Regions from separate parts of the Paraburkholderia sp. CNPSo 3076 genome, predicted to be linked through region 2. Evidence: riboswitches for the same ligand, from Rfam matches in the RefSeq annotation. Region 2 holds a riboswitch; each other region holds the start of a gene.
What was found. A riboswitch is a leader RNA that binds a small molecule or an ion and turns the genes downstream of it on or off. The one in region 2 is predicted to bind cobalamin.
Positions count from the first base shown of each region.

Region 1: another riboswitch for cobalamin. It lies ahead of cobW (cobalamin biosynthesis protein CobW); the one in region 2 lies ahead of M3A49_RS24810 (porin).
Region 3: another riboswitch for cobalamin. It lies ahead of cobG (precorrin-3B synthase); the one in region 2 lies ahead of M3A49_RS24810 (porin).
Region 4: another riboswitch for cobalamin. It lies ahead of M3A49_RS13100 (CbtB domain-containing protein); the one in region 2 lies ahead of M3A49_RS24810 (porin).

Region 1 covers NZ_JAPMAL010000010.1:109,022-113,227, forward strand. Annotated here, with positions in the region: gene cobN (cobaltochelatase subunit CobN) at 1-1,235, opposite strand, end outside; gene cobW (cobalamin biosynthesis protein CobW) at 1,263-2,354, opposite strand; cobalamin riboswitch at 2,568-2,838, opposite strand; gene M3A49_RS13625 (cobalamin biosynthesis protein) at 2,824-3,474, shown strand; gene cobO (cob(I)yrinic acid a,c-diamide adenosyltransferase) at 3,471-4,073, shown strand; gene M3A49_RS13635 (cobyrinate a,c-diamide synthase) at 4,078-4,206, shown strand, end outside.
Region 2 covers NZ_JAPMAL010000022.1:8,308-12,513, reverse strand. Annotated here, with positions in the region: gene M3A49_RS24815 (TonB-dependent receptor domain-containing protein) at 1-1,211, opposite strand, end outside; cobalamin riboswitch at 1,314-1,496, opposite strand; cobalamin riboswitch at 1,570-1,721, shown strand; gene M3A49_RS24810 (porin) at 1,969-3,063, shown strand; gene M3A49_RS24805 (acid phosphatase) at 3,124-4,206, opposite strand, start outside.
Region 3 covers NZ_JAPMAL010000010.1:95,705-99,910, forward strand. Annotated here, with positions in the region: gene M3A49_RS13565 (cobalt-precorrin-6A reductase) at 1-273, opposite strand, end outside; gene cbiE (precorrin-6y C5,15-methyltransferase (decarboxylating) subunit CbiE) at 270-1,496, opposite strand; cobalamin riboswitch at 1,579-1,772, shown strand; gene cobG (precorrin-3B synthase) at 1,868-3,253, shown strand; gene M3A49_RS13580 (precorrin-8X methylmutase) at 3,246-3,872, shown strand; gene M3A49_RS13585 (precorrin-2 C(20)-methyltransferase) at 3,873-4,206, shown strand, end outside.
Region 4 covers NZ_JAPMAL010000009.1:233,625-237,830, forward strand. Annotated here, with positions in the region: gene M3A49_RS13085 (ABC transporter permease) at 1-168, opposite strand, end outside; gene M3A49_RS13090 (ABC transporter permease) at 182-871, opposite strand; gene M3A49_RS13095 (CbtA family protein) at 1,189-1,941, opposite strand; gene M3A49_RS13100 (CbtB domain-containing protein) at 1,955-2,173, opposite strand; cobalamin riboswitch at 2,213-2,358, opposite strand; gene M3A49_RS13105 (histidine phosphatase family protein) at 2,416-3,036, shown strand; gene M3A49_RS13110 (patatin-like phospholipase family protein) at 3,113-4,150, opposite strand; gene M3A49_RS13115 (hypothetical protein) at 4,194-4,206, opposite strand, start outside.

The DNA of each region.
Region 1 (4,206 bases), on a different contig from region 2:
CGCAGGATGCCGACCACCGAGGCCGGCGTGTCGAGCCCCACGCCGTTGCCGATGCGCCCTTCACTCATCGGATAGTTCGCGAGCACGAGCGCGAGCTTCTTCTCTGCGTTCGGCAAGCTGCGCAAACGACACCACCGGCGCGCCAGTTCGGCGACGAACGCCACGCGTTCGACATCGGGCTGATAGCGCACGACATCGACCTGCGTCTCCTTGCAGTGGTACGCGAGGCCCTTGAAGCTGATCGCGCGCGTAATCACGCGGCCATCCACTTCGGGCAGCGCGATATGCATGGCGATGTCGCGCGAATTCAGGCCGTGATTGTCCTTCACCCAGTCTTCGCGATTGCCGCCGCTCAGGATCACCTGGAGCACAGGCGCATCGCCGGCCAGCGCGATCGGTTCGGGGTCGTCGAGCGACGAAGCTGCGAATGCGGTGGTATTCAGCACGAGTGAGACGTCGTGCTCGGCCGCCAGTTGATCGAGTACGTCGCGGCTCAAGGTGTCCTTGAGCGACGTGATCGCAAGCGGCAGCGGGTTCATGCCGCGCGCGAGCAGCGCGGCGATGAGGGCATCGAACGCGGCGGTGTTCGCCGCCTGCAGATGCGCCTTGTAAAACAGCAGCGCGACGACCGGCGCGCCGGGTTGCCAGCGCGCGCGCCATTCGTCGATGGTCGCGACGTCGCGCTGCGGGCAATAGAGCGCGGCGGCGGGGAGCGCGACGGGCGGCGCAGGCTCGCTGCCCCAGTCGAATGCCCGCCACGCGAGCCCACGCAGGAACGATTCGGCGTTGGCCGCGCCGCCTTCGCGCAGATAACGCCACAGCAAGCGGCAAAACTCGGGCTCGGCGCGGCTCTTCGCGATGAGATTGGGGTCTTCCTGCAAGTCGCCGGAAAACATCGCGAGCAGTTGCCCGCGGCGCTCGGCGAGCGAGACGACCTGCTCGATGCCATAAGGCCAGTATGTTTCGCCGCCCAGATGATCGACCACCACCACGCGCGCGTGCTGCAGGACGTCTTCGACGTAGAAGTCCACCGACGCGGGCTGGCGCAGATACGTGACGTTCGCGAGCCGCACGCTGGGAAAACCTGCGGGCAAGCGCGGCACGACGCTCGCCAGCAGCGCGAGCGTCGTGTCCGCCGAACTGAGCACGACGATCTCGGCGGGCTGCTGGTCGATACGGATAACGCCCTGCGTGTCGTCGACGAAACCGCCGGGCGTGGTGCGCAGCAAATGCATGGGACGGCCTCGTCTAGCTCGGCACGTTCACTTCGCGGCCGCGGTCTGCACGTTCGCCAATGCGGCGTCGAAGGCCGCTTGCAGCGTCGCGCCATCGAGGTCCTCGCCGATCAGCACGAAGCGGCTCGCCAGCGGCTGCGCCGCGCTTTCCCGCGTGTTCCAGCGGCGGTCGAAATAGCTGTCGAAGCGGCGGCCCACGCCTTGAATCACGAGGCGCATCGGCGCGCCCGGCAACGCGGCAAAGCCCTTCACGCGATAGATCGTGTGCGCATCGACGAGTTGTTGCAGCGCCTCGATCACGGTCTCGCGCGAAGCGGCATTGCCTGACACCACAACCGAGTCGAACTCGTCATGGTGATGATCGGGATCGTCGGCGGAACCGTGATGGTCGTGCCGCAGATGAATGCTCTCCTCGGAGGCCGCCTCGACCCCTAGCAGCGTATGCAGATCGAGCTTGCCGTGCTGCGCGCGCACGATCTTCACCTGCGGCGGCAGCTCTTCGCGCAGCTCGGCGATGAGCGCGTCCTGGCCCGCCTCGTCGAGCAGATCGGTCTTGTTGAGAATGACGAGGTCGGCGGCCGAAAGCTGGTCTTCGAACAGCTCATGCAGCGGCGATTCGTGATCGAGATTCGGGTCGGCGCGGCGCTGCGCGTTGACGGCCTGCGGATTTTCGGCAAACTGGCCGCTCGCGGCGGCGGGGCCGTCCACCACGGTCACGACCGCATCGACGGTGAACGCGTTGCGGATCGACGGCCAGTTGAACGCCTGCACGAGCGGCTTGGGCAGCGCGAGACCCGAGGTTTCGATCAGCACGTGATCGACATCGCCGCGGCGTTCGAGCAGTTTCTCCATCACGGGGAAGAACTCTTCCTGCACGGTGCAGCAGAGGCAGCCGTTCGCGAGTTCGTAGAGCTGGCCTTCGGTTTCGTTGCCGTTTTCGTCGCAGCCAATGCCGCAGCCACGCAGAATTTCGCCGTCGATACCGAGTTCGCCGAATTCGTTGACGATGACCGCGACGCGCAGGCCGCCCGCGTGCTGAAGAATGTGACGCAGCAGCGTGGTTTTACCGCTGCCGAGAAAGCCCGTCACGATCGTGACCGGAATCTTGCGCATTTGCATGAAGTGCTCCTTCGGCGCCAGGCCGGATCGAGGGGCATGGTGCGTCGCGCCTGCCGTTCGTGCGGGTGTCGTGTTGCGCTCACGCGCGTATCCGTGGAGACGCTGTCACGCGTAACGATTCAACAACCTGCAGGGGACGAACGACCAGAAACGCACCCGGGCCACGCCCGGCTGACGCATGAAAATCACGGATCCGGCACCGCATCCCCGCAGCGCGAATCCCACGTATCTGGCCGGTATCCGGACTGACGAGACACCGCTTCGCCTTCCCGCGCGAGCGGCCTTGCGGCCGGCTTGCACAGTGGCGTGGACTGCGTAAAGCATGGAAGCGGTTTGCGGCATTCGTGCGAACGCCGCGCTCGTTGTACCGTTGCGGGTGCAGTTCAGGTTGGCCATGCCCGAGGCGGGATGGCTCCCTGATTCCCGTTTAACTGCGCGCGCATTATGAGTCGCGCACGCGAGCACCAGAGTGCGTGCGAGTGTAGGCGCGGGGGGCCTGCGCGTCAAGGAAGGCGTGGGAAGCCGCAAACGCGTGTGCTATCGTAGCGCGCATCCGGCGCCGGCCGGAACGCGACTCTTTTGCTCGTTTTGCCTCTGCGATCAGCCTTCGATCGACGCTCTCGCCGTGAATCCTGCCGAAAATCGCGCCTCGCGCGCAGCCTCATTCGAAGCCACGCTGGAACCCACGCAGCGCGTGCCGCCGCTCGCGCTCGGCATCGGCTGCCGGCGCGGCGTGACGCTCGCGCAGATCGATGCCGCGGTGCGCGCCGCGCTCGGCGCGTGGCCGCTCGACAGCGTAACGGCTGTGGCAACGCTCGACGCCAAAGCCGGCGAACCCGCCTTGCAAGCGTTTTGCGCCGCACATGCGCTGCCGCTGCAAACGTACACGCGCGAGCAACTCGCCGCGACGCCCACACTGGCGGCGCCCTCCGCAGCCGCGCAAGCGCAGTTCGGCGTGGACGGCGTGTGCGAACCCTGCGCGCGTCTTGCAGCGGGCGGCGCTCCGCTCGTGCGCGGCAAGCTGGCGCTCGACGGTGTGACGGTCGCAATCGCAGGCTTTCTGCCAAACCACGCAAACGCGGACGCGAAGGCGCCGCAACCAACCCACTCCCGACGATGAAAACCGATCCCGAATCGCACCAACGCATGACGCAACGCCGCCGCGAAGGCCACGAGAAGAAGCAGGCCGCCGCGACGCGCGAAAAGGGCCTGCTGATCGTCAACACCGGCAACGGCAAGGGCAAGAGCACGGCCGCGTTCGGCATGGCGGTGCGCATGCTCGGCCACGGCATGAAGCTTGGCGTCGTGCAGTTCATCAAGGGCGCGCTGCACACGGCCGAACGTGATTTTCTCGGCAGCGTTGCGCACTGCGATTTCGTGACGATGGGCGACGGCTACACCTGGAACACGCAGAATCGCGACGGCGACATCGCCACCGCGCGCAAGGGCTGGGACGAAGCGAAGCGCATGATCGAGAGCGGCGAGTACGCCATGGTGATCCTCGACGAACTCAACACGGTGCTCAAATACGAGTACCTGCCGCTCGACGAAGTGCTCGGTGTGATCGCGTCGCGCGCGCCGCACGTGCACGTCGTCGTGACGGGCCGCCATGCGCCCGACGCCCTGATCGAAGCGGCCGACCTCGTCACGGAAATGCGCCTCGTGAAGCATCCGTATCGCGAGCAAGGCGTGAAAGCGCAAAAGGGCGTGGAGTTTTAAGCGCATGAGCGCAACCTTTGCCTGCCCCGCGCTCTTCATCAGCGCGCCCGCTTCGGGCCAGGGCAAGACCACGCTCACCGCTGGCCTCGCGCGCCTGCACCGGCGCGCGGGCCGACGCGTGCGCGTCTTCAAG
Region 2 (4,206 bases):
GGTCCGAGCGTGGTGGACTGATGCATCGACACGGCCGAATCGTTGCGCGCGGGCAGGCCGCCCGGCACATCCACCGGCAGGAATGCCATCTCGCGCGTGTAGTCGTAGGCGAGCTTGGTCTCGCCGTCGAGCGGCATGCCGAAGAGCGTGTGGCCCCTTTCCTGATGCGTCATCGACGTGGTAGTGGAAAAGCGCGTCGAGTCGATCTCGTCGGTCGGGATAGTCGGGTCGTTCGAATAGAGGAACTGACGGTCCGTCCCGTAGCCCACGGACTGGTCGAACTGCGTGGTCGGTGTGATGTCGAGGTGGAACGCGATGCCGGTCGTGAGCTGGGTGTCGCGCTGGCGGTCGTTGCCTCCCGCGTTGTCGTACGAGAGATCGGAGCGGTGGTAGAGCGCGAAGGTCGAGATCGACCACCTGTCGTGCGCGTAGCCGAGGCGCGCGTCCAGGTTCTGCGCGTGGTACGGGTTGCGGCCGTCTTCGTGGCCGTAAGCCCAAGGCTGCGTCGCGTCGATGCCCGCCGTATTGTAGTCGTGCAGGCCCAGCGAGTAGGTGAGGCCGCTCAACGCGGAAAGCGGCCCTGTCGAGCCGATCGTGCCCGAGGTGCGCACCTGCGTGTCGAAGGTCTTGTTCGAGCCGCCGCCGAACGAGACGGTGGTCTGGTTCGGCTGGTTCGACGCATGGCGCGTGAAGAGCTGCACGACGCCGCCCACGGCATCCGCGCCGAACGAGGCGGCCGCGGGCCCCGAGATCACCTCGACGCGGTCGAACGAGGCGGTCGCCAGATCGGCCCATTCGGCCGTGCCCGTGGTGACGGAGCCCACGCGTATACCGTCGATGAACACGGCCACCTGGTCAGCCGACGAGCCGCGGATGCTCACCCCCGTGTACGACCCCGGGCCGCCGGTCTGCGAGACGGTGACACCCGGCAGCGTGGCGAGCGCCTGCGCGATGCCGGGGTCGACGGGGGAGACGCGGTCGAGGTCTTCGCGAGTGAGCACCTGGGTGGTCGCGTAGCGCTGGTCGAACGATTGCGGCAGATGCTGCGTGTCGCCCACGACGAGGATATTGGGCAGCGTGGTGTCGCCGCCGGCTTGCTGCTGCGTCTGGGTGGACGATGCGTCGGCGGCGTCGGCAGCGGCGTCGGCATGCGCGGATTGCCACGCACAGGCGAGCGCAGCGGAGGTCAATACGAATTGGCGAAACTTCATGATGCGGTGGCTGGAAACAGCTCCTGAAATACGGGCTGTCCGTGCAACGGGCGATCGCCGCGTGGGCGGTGCTTGCGCATCGGGGATCCCCGCCCGCTGCGGCTGCTGGACTCGGCTGATGGCAGGTCTCCTGGCTCGCGGGTCGACATCCGTTGCCGGCCTTCCCGGTTTCCCAGTGGCACGCTCTGGCATGGACTCGCCGCTTACAGTTGCGGGGGCAGCCGCAGTCTTGCACTGCGTTCCCTTTTGATCCCGTCGCCGGGAACCATCAGCGCGCAAGGGTAATGGCCGCGCATTAGCCTCGTCAACCTTTGACGAATGTCGTGTGGCGAAAACACCCGGTTTGGCCACTCCCGAAACTTACGCTATCCTTGCAGCTGTTTTTCGCGCGTAGGCGCTGCACGAGCGAAATGCAGCAGGGAAGCCGGTGGGAATCCGGCGCGGTCGCGCCACTGTGACTGGCTGTCAATCGAGCCAGAAGTCAGACCTCGCTGCGTTTATTTCACGACTCGTTCCAGGGCGCGTAAACCAAGGAGCCGTCAATGCACACCCTCCTACCTTAGAAAGGCGGCCCAATCCGGTCGCCACCACTGGCCCCGATGCGGCGATAGACCGCTCACGGACCGCCATGCGTTCGCTGTTCAAAAGCACGCTGGATATTGACGGATTAACGACGACGTCGGAGCACCTCGCCGCATCGAGCGAGGGCTGACGGCGCTCGTCCATGCATTCTTTACAAGCACAAACAAGAAGACTCATGAACACGCACATTCTGGCCGTCCTTGGTGGCGCGGCTTTGGCATTCACAGGCGCTGGCGCCTCGGCGCAGCAGGTCACGTTGTACGGTGAGATCGACGCTAGCGTCGACTATTTCAGCGACGTTGGCGGCCACACCCAGTATCGCGCAGGCTCGGGCCTTATCGACGGCAGTTTTTGGGGCCTGCAGGGCAGCGAGGATCTCGGCGGCGGCAACGCCGCGATCTTTCGCCTCGAGCGCGGCTTCTCGGTCACGTCTGGCGAAGCCTTCAACGACCATCCGTTCTACGTCGGTTTGCAATCCGAACGATTTGGCACGATCACGCTGGGCCGCCAGTACGACACGATGCACGACTACTTCGCCCCGTTCACTCTGACGGGCGGTGCGGGCGGGACGGCATTCGCGCATCCGTTCGACAACGACAACGCCAACAATTCGTGGCTCGCCTCGAACGCCGTGAAGTTCGCGAGCGCCACGTACGGTGGTTTCAGCGCCGGCGCGATGTACGCGTTTTCAAACGCGGCGGGCCGCTTCGCGCAGAACCGCGCCTACGGCTTCGGCGCGCATTACGAGGGCGGCCCGTTCAGCGCCGGCGTGGCATGGATGCACATCGACGGACGCGGCGCCTCTTCGGTCGGTGCGTACGATACGTCGGTGCTGCCGGGCGCGGGCCTCGTGCCGACCGAGGTCGCGGTGCAGCGCGAAGACACCATCGGCGCGGGCATGAGCTACGTGCTCGGCGACGTGACGCTCGGCGCGGCCTGGTCACGTTCCATTCATACCGGCGTGAGCGAGGCCGACGGCGGCGCGCCGCTGCCTTCGATCGCCTTCAGCAACTACGAAGTGAACGCGCTTTGGCAGGTCACGCCCGCGTTCTCGCTGGCGGGCATGTATGCCTATACGGGCGCGACCTCCGCGCATTGGCATCAAGGCGCGCTGCAGGCCGACTATCAGCTGTCGAAGCGCACGGACGTGTATACCGAGGCGATCTATCAGCGCGCGTCGTCCGGTGCGTTCGCGATGATCAACACCTGCGACCCGTCGGGCGGCCGCAACCAGGTGCTCGTGGCGGCGGGCATCCGGCATCGCTTCTGACGCACACACAAAGCGGCCCCGAACCCTTGCGATTCGGGGCCGTTTTACCGCGTGGCTAGATCACGAAGCCGAAAGCTTCACTGCAACGCCGGTCGAAGAATAAACGGGGGTGGCCTTGAAGCCATCCACCGTGACCGTCGCGAATTTCACCGATGCGCCGCTGCCGTCGATCACGTCGATCGAGTCGCCCGCTCTCGGCGTATAGCCGTTCACGAACTTCACATGCAGCGTGCCGCCCGCCACCGTGAGCTGGCCGCCCACGCGCAGGCGTCCGCCGCCGTTGCCGTCGATGTCGAGTTCGAGCGTCGTGCCATCGAGTTGCGTGTATTTGCCCGTCACCGTCAACGGCGCGCTCGTCGCCACGGTCACGCCGCCGCCGGACCCGACGTACACGTCGCCGTTGCCGAAGGCCGTGGTCGACGCTGCGCAGAGCACGCCGCCGCTCACCTGCGAGCCGCCCGTGTAACTGTTGTTGCCCGCGAGCGTGAGCGTGCCGCTGCCCTGCAGCGTGAGCTTGCCCGAGCCGGCGATGTCGTTGCGCCAGCTGTCGGCGGCATTGAACCCGCCCTGGGTTGCGTCCATCGCCACGATCACGTTGCCGTTGAACGTGCCATAACCATCTGCGGCACTAAACATGTTCAGACGGCCCCAGCCTTCGGCGTCGTCCATGACCGGATAGCCCGAGGCGACTTCGGTCGTCTTCAGCACGACGCGGCGCTGGCCGGCGCTCAGGTATGGGAAGCGCGTTTCGAGTAGCACCTCGGCACCCTTGGGCACGACGGGCGGCGCCTCGGTCGATTCAATCTGGCTGAAACCGAACGTCATGCGGCGCGCGAATTCCGACTTGTTGGTCGCATAGACGGCGAAGCGGTCGGTCGCGGTCGTGGCCGAATGCGCGAAGGCGGGGAAGGTCGTGGCGCTCGTGCCGGTGGCCTGTTCGAGCGCGCTGTGCGCCTGCGCGTAGGCCGCGCTCTTGAGCGTGGCGTTGGCGGGGTCGTAGAGATTCGCGGCGGTGACGGCCAGCGCGAACATGCGGCCGCCAATTACATCGAGCGGCGAATGCATGCCCGCGAGAATACGGTTTTCGCCGAGTTCGAGGCCGCGGCTCGCCATTTCCTGGTAACGCTCGGGCACGAGATACGC
Region 3 (4,206 bases), on a different contig from region 2:
CGGCACCTGTGCCGCAGCGCACGCGCGCGCCGCGTTGGCGCTGATCTGCGCGGCATAGGGATGCGTGGCGTCGAAAACGAGTGCGATGTTTTCGTCGACGAGAAAGCGCGCGAGTCCTTCTGCCCCGCCAAAGCCACCCACACGCACCGCGCAGGCGAGATCGGCGGGCACGCGGCCAAGGCCCGCGAGCGAGTACACGTGCTGCGGGCCGAGCGTGCGCGCGATCGCCAGCGCATCGCCGGTGCCGCCGAGCAGCAGGATGCGCGCCGTCACGGCTTGACGGCCTCGTAAAGCGTGACAGGCAAGGCCTGACGCCAGGTATCGAAGCCGCCCAGCGGCTGCGCCTCGCCGATGCCGATGCGCGTGAGCGTGCCGCCGTGCTGCGCGCGCCATGCCACGAGTGCCGCTTCGCTCTGCAATGTCACCGCGTTCGCGACGAGCCGCCCGCCGCTCGCTAGCGCCGCCCAGCACGCGGCCAGCACGCCGGGTACGGTCACGCCGCCGCCGATGAAGACCGCGTCGGGCGCGGCAAGTCCTGCGAGCGCGTCGGGCGCGCGGCCCGCGACGAGTTGCAAACCCGGTACGCCCAACGCCGCGCGATTGTGCTCGATGAAACGTTGACGCTCGGCGTGCGCCTCGATCGCGATCGCGCGGCAAGCGGCGTGCGAGCGCATCCACTCGATGCCGATCGAGCCGCTGCCCGCGCCCACGTCCCAAAGCAGCGCGCCGGGCGTCGGCGCGAGACGTGCGAGCGTGAGTGCGCGCACGTCGCGCTTCGTGATCTGACCATCGTGGCGGTAGGCGTCGTCGGGAAGGCCGGGCGTGAGCGTCCAGCCGCGCGCGGGCGTCTGCACACTATCGCTTTCGCATTCGAACGCGACCAGATTGAGTGCCGCGGCTTCTTCGACGTGCCACGCATCGGCGCGGCCTTCAATGCGGCGCTCGAGCGGGCCGCCCAGATGCTCGAATACGGCAAGACGCGTGGCGCCGAAGCCCGCTGCGGCGAGCAACGCGGCAAGCGCCGCGGGCGTGCGCCCATCCGCGCTCAACGCGAGCACGCGCGAGCGCGCGTAGAGATGGCGGCGCAGCGCATCGAGCGGACGGCCGACGAGCGAGACCATCGCCGTATCCTGCAACGCCCACCCCCTGCGCGCCGCCGCGAGCGAGAGCGACGACGGCGCGGGCAGCACGCGCATTTCACCGGGCGCCACGCGGCGCGCGAGCGTCGCGCCCACGCCGAACAGCATGGGGTCGCCGCTCGCAAGCACGCATACGGACAGATTCGACTCGCGGTACGCAAGCAGCGCCTCCACGCTGAACGGCTGCGGCCACGCTTCGCGCCGCGCACGCACGCGCGAGGGCAGCATCGCGAGATGGCGCTCGCCGCCCGTCACGATGGCCGCGTCGAACAGCGCGCGCCGCGCGTCGCGCCCGAGCCCCGCGTAGCCATCGTCGCCGATGCCCACCACCGTCAGCCATGCCTGCGTGCCCTGCATTCGCTCTCCCACCGTTGCCTGTTTCTCTAGACCGCCACGGGCCCGCAGCCCGATCGTGGGGCGAAGCACGCGTGAAAACGGGCATAATACCGTGTCCGCCGGCGCCGTTAAGGCAACTTTGCATGGGACCGGAGTAAGGGAACACAGCAAGCTGTGGCCGCCCCCGCGACTGTGAGCAGCGAGACCGCATCCACCCGAGCCACTGGTATTACCGGGAAGGCCGACGCGGTCGACGACCTGCGAGCCAGGAGACCTGCCGGCCGAATGTTCGCGCGAACCCATATCGGGCGGGGTGTACCGATATCGCTGCCGTTTCCCGCCTGGCGCGCGGGCAGCGCGCTGCTGCCGCGCAATGCTTACCCGGTATTCCCTTGAAACACGAAACGAAACCCGTCTCGCCCGCTGCTGCATTGGCCGTGCTCCGCCCCTCGGCGTGCCCGGGGCTCGTGCGCATAGTCGCGGCGCGCGACGGCGGCCTGTGCCGCATCCGTCTGCCTGGCGGCGTGCTGAGCGCCGCGCGGGCACGCGCCCTCGCCGACGCCGCGTCGACGCATGCGAGCGGCGTGCTCGAACTGACCAATCGCGCGAACGTGCAGATTCGCGGCGTGCGTGCAGGCGAGGACGCGGCGTTGAGCGCCACGCTGATCGACGCGGGCCTCGGCCCCGCCGGCGTCGACGCCGCGAGCCCGGTCGAGCGCGCGTGCACCGCCGACGAACTGCGCAACGTGATGCTGAGCCCGCTCGCGGGCCTCGACCCGAATGCGTTGTGCGACACGACGGCACTCACCGCCGCGCTCATCGACATGATGCAGCGCGAGCCGCGTTTCGCCGCGCTCTCGCCCAAGTTCGCGCTGCAACTGGACGGCGGCGAACGTGTGGCGATGCTCGAGCATCCGCACGACATCTGGCTCGCCGCGCTGCCGCATGGCGCGACGGTGCGCTTCGCGGTGGGCTTCGCGGGTTGCCCCACGGCGCGGCCAGTCGGCACGCTCGCCGCCGAAGACGTTTGCGCATCGATGCGCGCGCTGCTGCATGCGTTCCTCGATCTCGCCGGAGTGGACGCAACACGCATGCGCGACGTGCTGTCCGCTCACTCGCTCGACGCGCTGCTGCAGCGCGCGCAACAGCATGGCGAATGCGCGCTGATGCGTGACGACGCCGCCCTGCACGCATGGCGCCGCGCGGCGAGTCCCGCCGACTTGCGCCTCGGCGCACACGCGCTGCGCAGCGACGGCAGCGGCTATGTGGGCGCGCAGCCCGCGCTCGGCCGTATCGACGCGCAAACGCTGCGCGCGCTAGCCGCACTCGCTGAAGACTCAGGCGATGCGACGCTGCGCGTGACGCCATGGCAAGGCGTGCTGCTGCCCAACGTGCCCGCGCACGCCATGCCCGCCGCGCTCGAACGCCTGCACGCGCTCGGCCTCATCGTCTCGCGCGCCAACCCGCTTGCACGCCTGATCGCGTGCACGGGCTCGACGGGATGCGCAAAAAGCCACGCGGACACGAAAGCCGACGCACAGCGCCTCGCCGCCCTGCTGCCGCCCGGCGCCGAAGCCCACCTGAGCGGCTGCGAGCGCTCCTGCGCGGCCGCGCATTGCGCGCCGTTCACGTTGCTCGCCAGCGCACCGGACCACTATGACCTGTACCAGCGCGACGATACGCAAAGCGGCTTCGGCCAGCTCGTCGCGCGCAACCTGACGATCGAAGCCGCTGCGCTGGCACTCGCGCAGCAGCCCCGGAGTACCCAAGATGTCTGATTACATCCGCGACGGCCAGGCGATCTATCGCAAGTCGTTCGCGACGATCCGCGCCGAAGCCGACCTCTCGCGCATTCCCGTCGACCTCGAAAAACTCGCCGTGCGCGTGATTCACGCCTGCGGCATGGTCGACGTGGCCGCCGACCTCGCGTTTTCCGCAGGCGCGGGCACGGCGGGCCGCAACGCGCTCGCGGGCGGCGCGCCGATTCTCTGTGACGCGAAAATGGTCGCCAATGGCGTGACGCGCGCGCGCCTGCCCGCGAACAACGCCGTGATCTGCACGCTCGACGATCCCGCCGTACCGGATCTCGCGCGCGAGATCGGCAACACGCGCTCGGCAGCCGCGCTCGAACTGTGGCGGCCGCACCTTGCAGGCAGCGTCGTTGCGATCGGCAATGCGCCTACCGCGCTCTTTTATCTGCTCGACATGATCGCCGCCGGCGCACCGCGCCCCGCGCTGATCCTCGGCTTTCCCGTGGGCTTCGTCGGCGCGGCCGAGTCCAAGGCGCAGCTCACAGCCGAAAGTCATGGCGTGCCCTTCGTCGTCGTGCACGGCCGCCGCGGCGGCAGCGCGATGGCCGCCGCCGCCGTCAACGCACTCGCTTCGGAGACCGAATAAATGATCCGCAAAGGACGTCTGCACGGCATTGGCGTCGGCCCCGGCGACCCCGAACTGCTCACGCTCAAGGCGCTGCGCCTGCTCAAGGCCGCGCCCGTAGTCGCGTATTTCGTCGCGAAGGGCAAGAAAGGCAATGCGTTCGGCATTGTCGAGGGCCATCTCGAAGCGGAGCAGGAACGCCTGCCGCTCGTGTACCCCGTCACGACCGAAGCGCTCGAACCGCCGCTCTCGTATGAAGCGATCATCGCCGACTTCTACGACGGCGCGGCGCAAACGCTTTCGCGCCATCTCGACGCCGGACGCGACGTGGCCGTGATCTGCGAAGGCGATCCGT
Region 4 (4,206 bases), on a different contig from region 2:
CGAGAGCCAGCGGCGGCTCGACACGCGCGCCACGGCGAGCGGCACCGCGCACACGAAGCCGAAGGCGACAGAGATCACAAGCAGCCACAGCGTCATCGCGAGGCCGGAGACATGCTCGCCGTCCCAGTAGAGGAACGCGCGGCCGAATTGCTGAATGATTTCGTTCATGACGGCCTTTTCCTCAGAGTTGCGCGTGACGCACGCCCACCGAATAGCGGCGTTCGAGCCAGACGAGCGCGAAGTTCGAGAGCGTGGTGATCGCGAGATAGATGAGCGCCGCAATCACGAGGAAGAAAAACAGGTTGAAGGTGCTGCGGCCCGCGTCCTGGGCGGCCTTCACGACATCGGCGAGACCGATGATCGAGACGAGCGCCGTCGCCTTGACGAGCACCTGCCAGTTGTTGCCGATGCCGGGCAGCGCAAAACGCATCATCTGCGGAAAGAGGATGCGGGCGAACACGCGCGCGCCGCTCATGCCGTAGGCATGGCCCGCTTCGAGCTGGCCGCGCGGCACCGCGAGAAACGCGCCGCGAAAGGTTTCGGTGAAGTACGCGCCGTAAATGAAGCCGAGCGTGACGACGCCGGCCACGAACGGATCGATGTCGATCTGCGCCATGCCGAGCGCGTCGGTGGCCTCGTTCACGCCGATCTGGATGCTGTAGAAGAGCAGCAGCATCAGCACGAGGTCGGGCACCGAGCGGATCAGTGTCGTGTAGGCGGTCGCCACGGCCGCGAGCGGCCGGTTGAACGAGAGCTTGGCCGCCGCGCCGGCCAGGCCGAGCAGCACAGCCACGCCGAGCGAGAGCAGCGAAAGCTCGATGGTCTGGATCGTGCCGGCGAGCAGCACCGGGCCAAAGCCGTAAAGGATCACGCGCGTCTCCGGAACAAATTCGTTTTGTCGTTTCGGGCGGCCTCGCGCGGCACCTGAGCGCCGTCGAAACCGATGAACTGGCGCGGATCGTCTCAGTGCAAAATGGATTGCTCAAACTCGCGCGGCGCGTATATTGCAGTGCAGCATTGCGGCGCGGCGCACGGATGCGTGCGGATTGGGCCCACGCAGCCGCGGGCGCGATGCTTTTGAAAGGCGAAAAAAGTGCCCCGGCACGCGAGGCGCGCGGGGCATTTACGCAAGTTTGGGGTCGCTTTTTCGATAGGTGCGCGGCGTGCGCGCTGCGACCCCGGCGGAGCTTAAGCGGCGCGCGTTTGCGTGCCGCGTGCGCCGCCCGCACGGGCGTTCGCGCCAGGCAGCTTTTCGGCGAGCGCGCCAAACAGCAGGCCGATCGTGATCCAGAGAATGACCTGCATGCCGATCGACACCGTCCGGAACTTCCACAGCAGCACGGCCGGGAAGGCGGCGGGCACCTCGTTGATCGCCGGCAGCGCGAGCTGGATCGCGCCGATCACGACGACGAACAGCACGAGCGCCACGATCGAAGCGTTCCAGACGCCAAGGCGCGGCACGAATGCGGCGCGCACCTTGAGCGAGAACACCGACACGGCGATCGAGATCGCGATCATCAGGAAGAAGAGCCCGGTTCGATAGCCGATTGTCTCCGGGTCGCCGACCGAGGGCGGATTCGCCGGATACTTGATGTTCGGCACCAGGTAGATCGCGACGAACGCCGCGAGCGCGAGCCAGGCCGAGAGCGCACGCGGCGAAAGACGCCCCACGCGACCGTTCGCATATGCGAAGACGAGCGCAAAGAGGCCGCCGATCGACGCGCCATAGACCATCACGCCCGTGAAGAGACCGATGCTCGCCTGGGTCTTGCGGCTCACGATCTCGGGCTCGGGTGCCTCACCCTTCGCGGCGTCGGCTTTCTCTTCGAAGGAAATCGCCTGATCGACCTGAGGCTCGCCTGCGATTTTCGCGAAGCCGAACGTGAGGAGCCCCGCGGCGATGCCTGCGAGCATGCCGCGTACCAGCAACTTGCCAACCATATCCGGCTCCCGGTCAGTGGCAGGGAAAGCCGAGCAGATGGCGGCCGTCGTGAACGAATTCGTGGACGTACATGCCCGGGAAGATCGACGTGGCGCCCTGCTCGGCGCCCACGAAGTACAAGGCCAGCAGCAGCATGAGGCCGCCGAAGATCGCCCAGGGCAGGATCTCTCGCAGCGGAATGGGCGCCGGCGCGGCCGGTGCGTGCTGCAAGGGGAATGAGGTTTCGGACATGCTGACTTCTCCTGGGGTTACGCGCCCCGCTAGTCGTTGAAAGAGTGGTTCACGACGCGCAGGTCTGACTTCCGTTGCTTCGATTCAATCGACGGCAACCAGTTACAGTGGCGCGACCGCGCCGGACTTGCACCGGCTTCCGCGTGTCGTGGAGCCTGTATTCTACGCGCTGCGACGGCTGGCCGCGGCCCGGATGTCACCTGGATAGGTCAGCCACAGAGTAGTGAAGCATAAGGAAAAGCATGCCGACGACAGTCTGGCTGGTGAGCCATGCGGCGAATGCCGCGCTGCGCTCGGGAACATTCCCGCAAGCGCCTGTAGCGGGCGATGACGCCGAAGAAGCGCTCGATGCGCGCGCACTTGAGGCGCTTGCCGCCTGGCGCGAACGCTGGCACGCGCGGCTGGCCGGTGGCAATCGCAACGCCGAGGTGCCGCGCGCGTTCACGAGTCCCGTCGCGATCGCCCGCGCGAGCGCTCACGCGGCAGGCTTCGCGGGGGCAACGCCAGCTGACGCGCTCGCCGAAACCGCCTTCGGCGCGTGGCAAGGCCAGCGCCTCACGGATCTCGCGCGCGAAGTGCCCGAAGCCCTTGCGGCCTGGACGCGTGATCCAGGCTTTCGGCCGCCAGGCGGCGGCGAATCGTTCGACGATGTCCGCACGCGCGTCGGCGCCTGGCTCGACGCGGCGCCCGACTTGGGCCACAACCTGATCGCCTTCACGCACGCAAGCGTGATCCGGGCGGCGATTCTTCACGCGCTGGGCGCGCTGTCATCAAGTTTTCGCTCGATCGAAATCGCGCCGCTTTCCGTGACGGCGCTACGCCGCATGCAGCACGGCTGGGTGTGGCTCGCCGCGGTGGATTGAGGTGAGGAGCGGGAGGCACCGAAATTCGCCGTCGCCGGCATGCTGGACCTGTAGCCAGCAGCGCACGAGAAGCGCCCTAGTCCAGCCCTAGCTGCGCCTTGATGGCCGGCATCATGTACTGCACGGCCGCGCGCCCTTCCTCGATGGCGGGCGAGGCGCGATGAAAGTCGAAGATCCCCATACCGCCCAGGCGCGGCTGGATCAGCACGTCGGCGGGCTCGCCTGCAAGGCGGCTGCGCGTAATGCGCACCTGCATGATGTCGATGCTCTGGGCCACCGAGCTCAATACCGAAGGCACACGCGTGCTAGGCGGCGGCGCCACGCGCACGTCCGGCCCGCCAGCCGCGCCGGGGCCTGCAGGCTGCAGCCAGCGCGGGAAGCGCTTGCCGTTGCGGCGCAGGAGCGGTTCAGGCGCCGCGTCGCTGTTTTCAGCGCCAGTGGCGGCGCCGCTGTCCGCCTTGGCAGCCGATGCCGCCGTCGCCGCGTCGCTCGCCTCCACGGGCAGCTCGCGCGGCATCGTGTCGATCGCGCCGCCCAGGTCGCGGCCGTTGAGAATGTCGTGATTGAGATCGATGGCGATCACGGTGTCCGCGCGCATCGCGCGCGCGGCGGACACCGGCACCGGGTTGCTCAGTCCGCCGTCCACGAGCCACACGCCGTCATGCCAGATCGGCGTAAAGATGCCGGGAATCGCGATCGAAGCGCGCACGGCGTCCACCACGCCGCCTTCGCGCAGCCAGACCTCGCGCCCCGTGTCGAGTTCGGTGGCGACCGCCGTGAACGGCAGCCGCAGGTCATCGATCGAGCGGCCGTTGAACTGGTGCGCAAACAGGTCGATCACCTTGCGCCCGCCGAGCAGGCCGCCCGAAAAACGCAAGTCGAGCAGGCGCACCACGGTCTGCCAGGTGAGCTTGCCCACCCAGTCCTCGAGCCAGTCGAGATCGCCGTTCGCGTACACGGCGCCGACCAGCGCGCCAATCGACGTCCCGCACACCACGTCGGGCTTGATGCCCGCTTCCTCGAGCGCACGAATCGCACCGATATGCGCCCAGCCGCGCGCGGCGCCGCCGCCGAGCACGAGTCCCACACGCTTGGGCCGTCGCCGGTTCATCATGCGCGCCTCCTTGCGTGGTCATGGGTCAACTGCGTCGACCGAGTCAGCGACCGCGG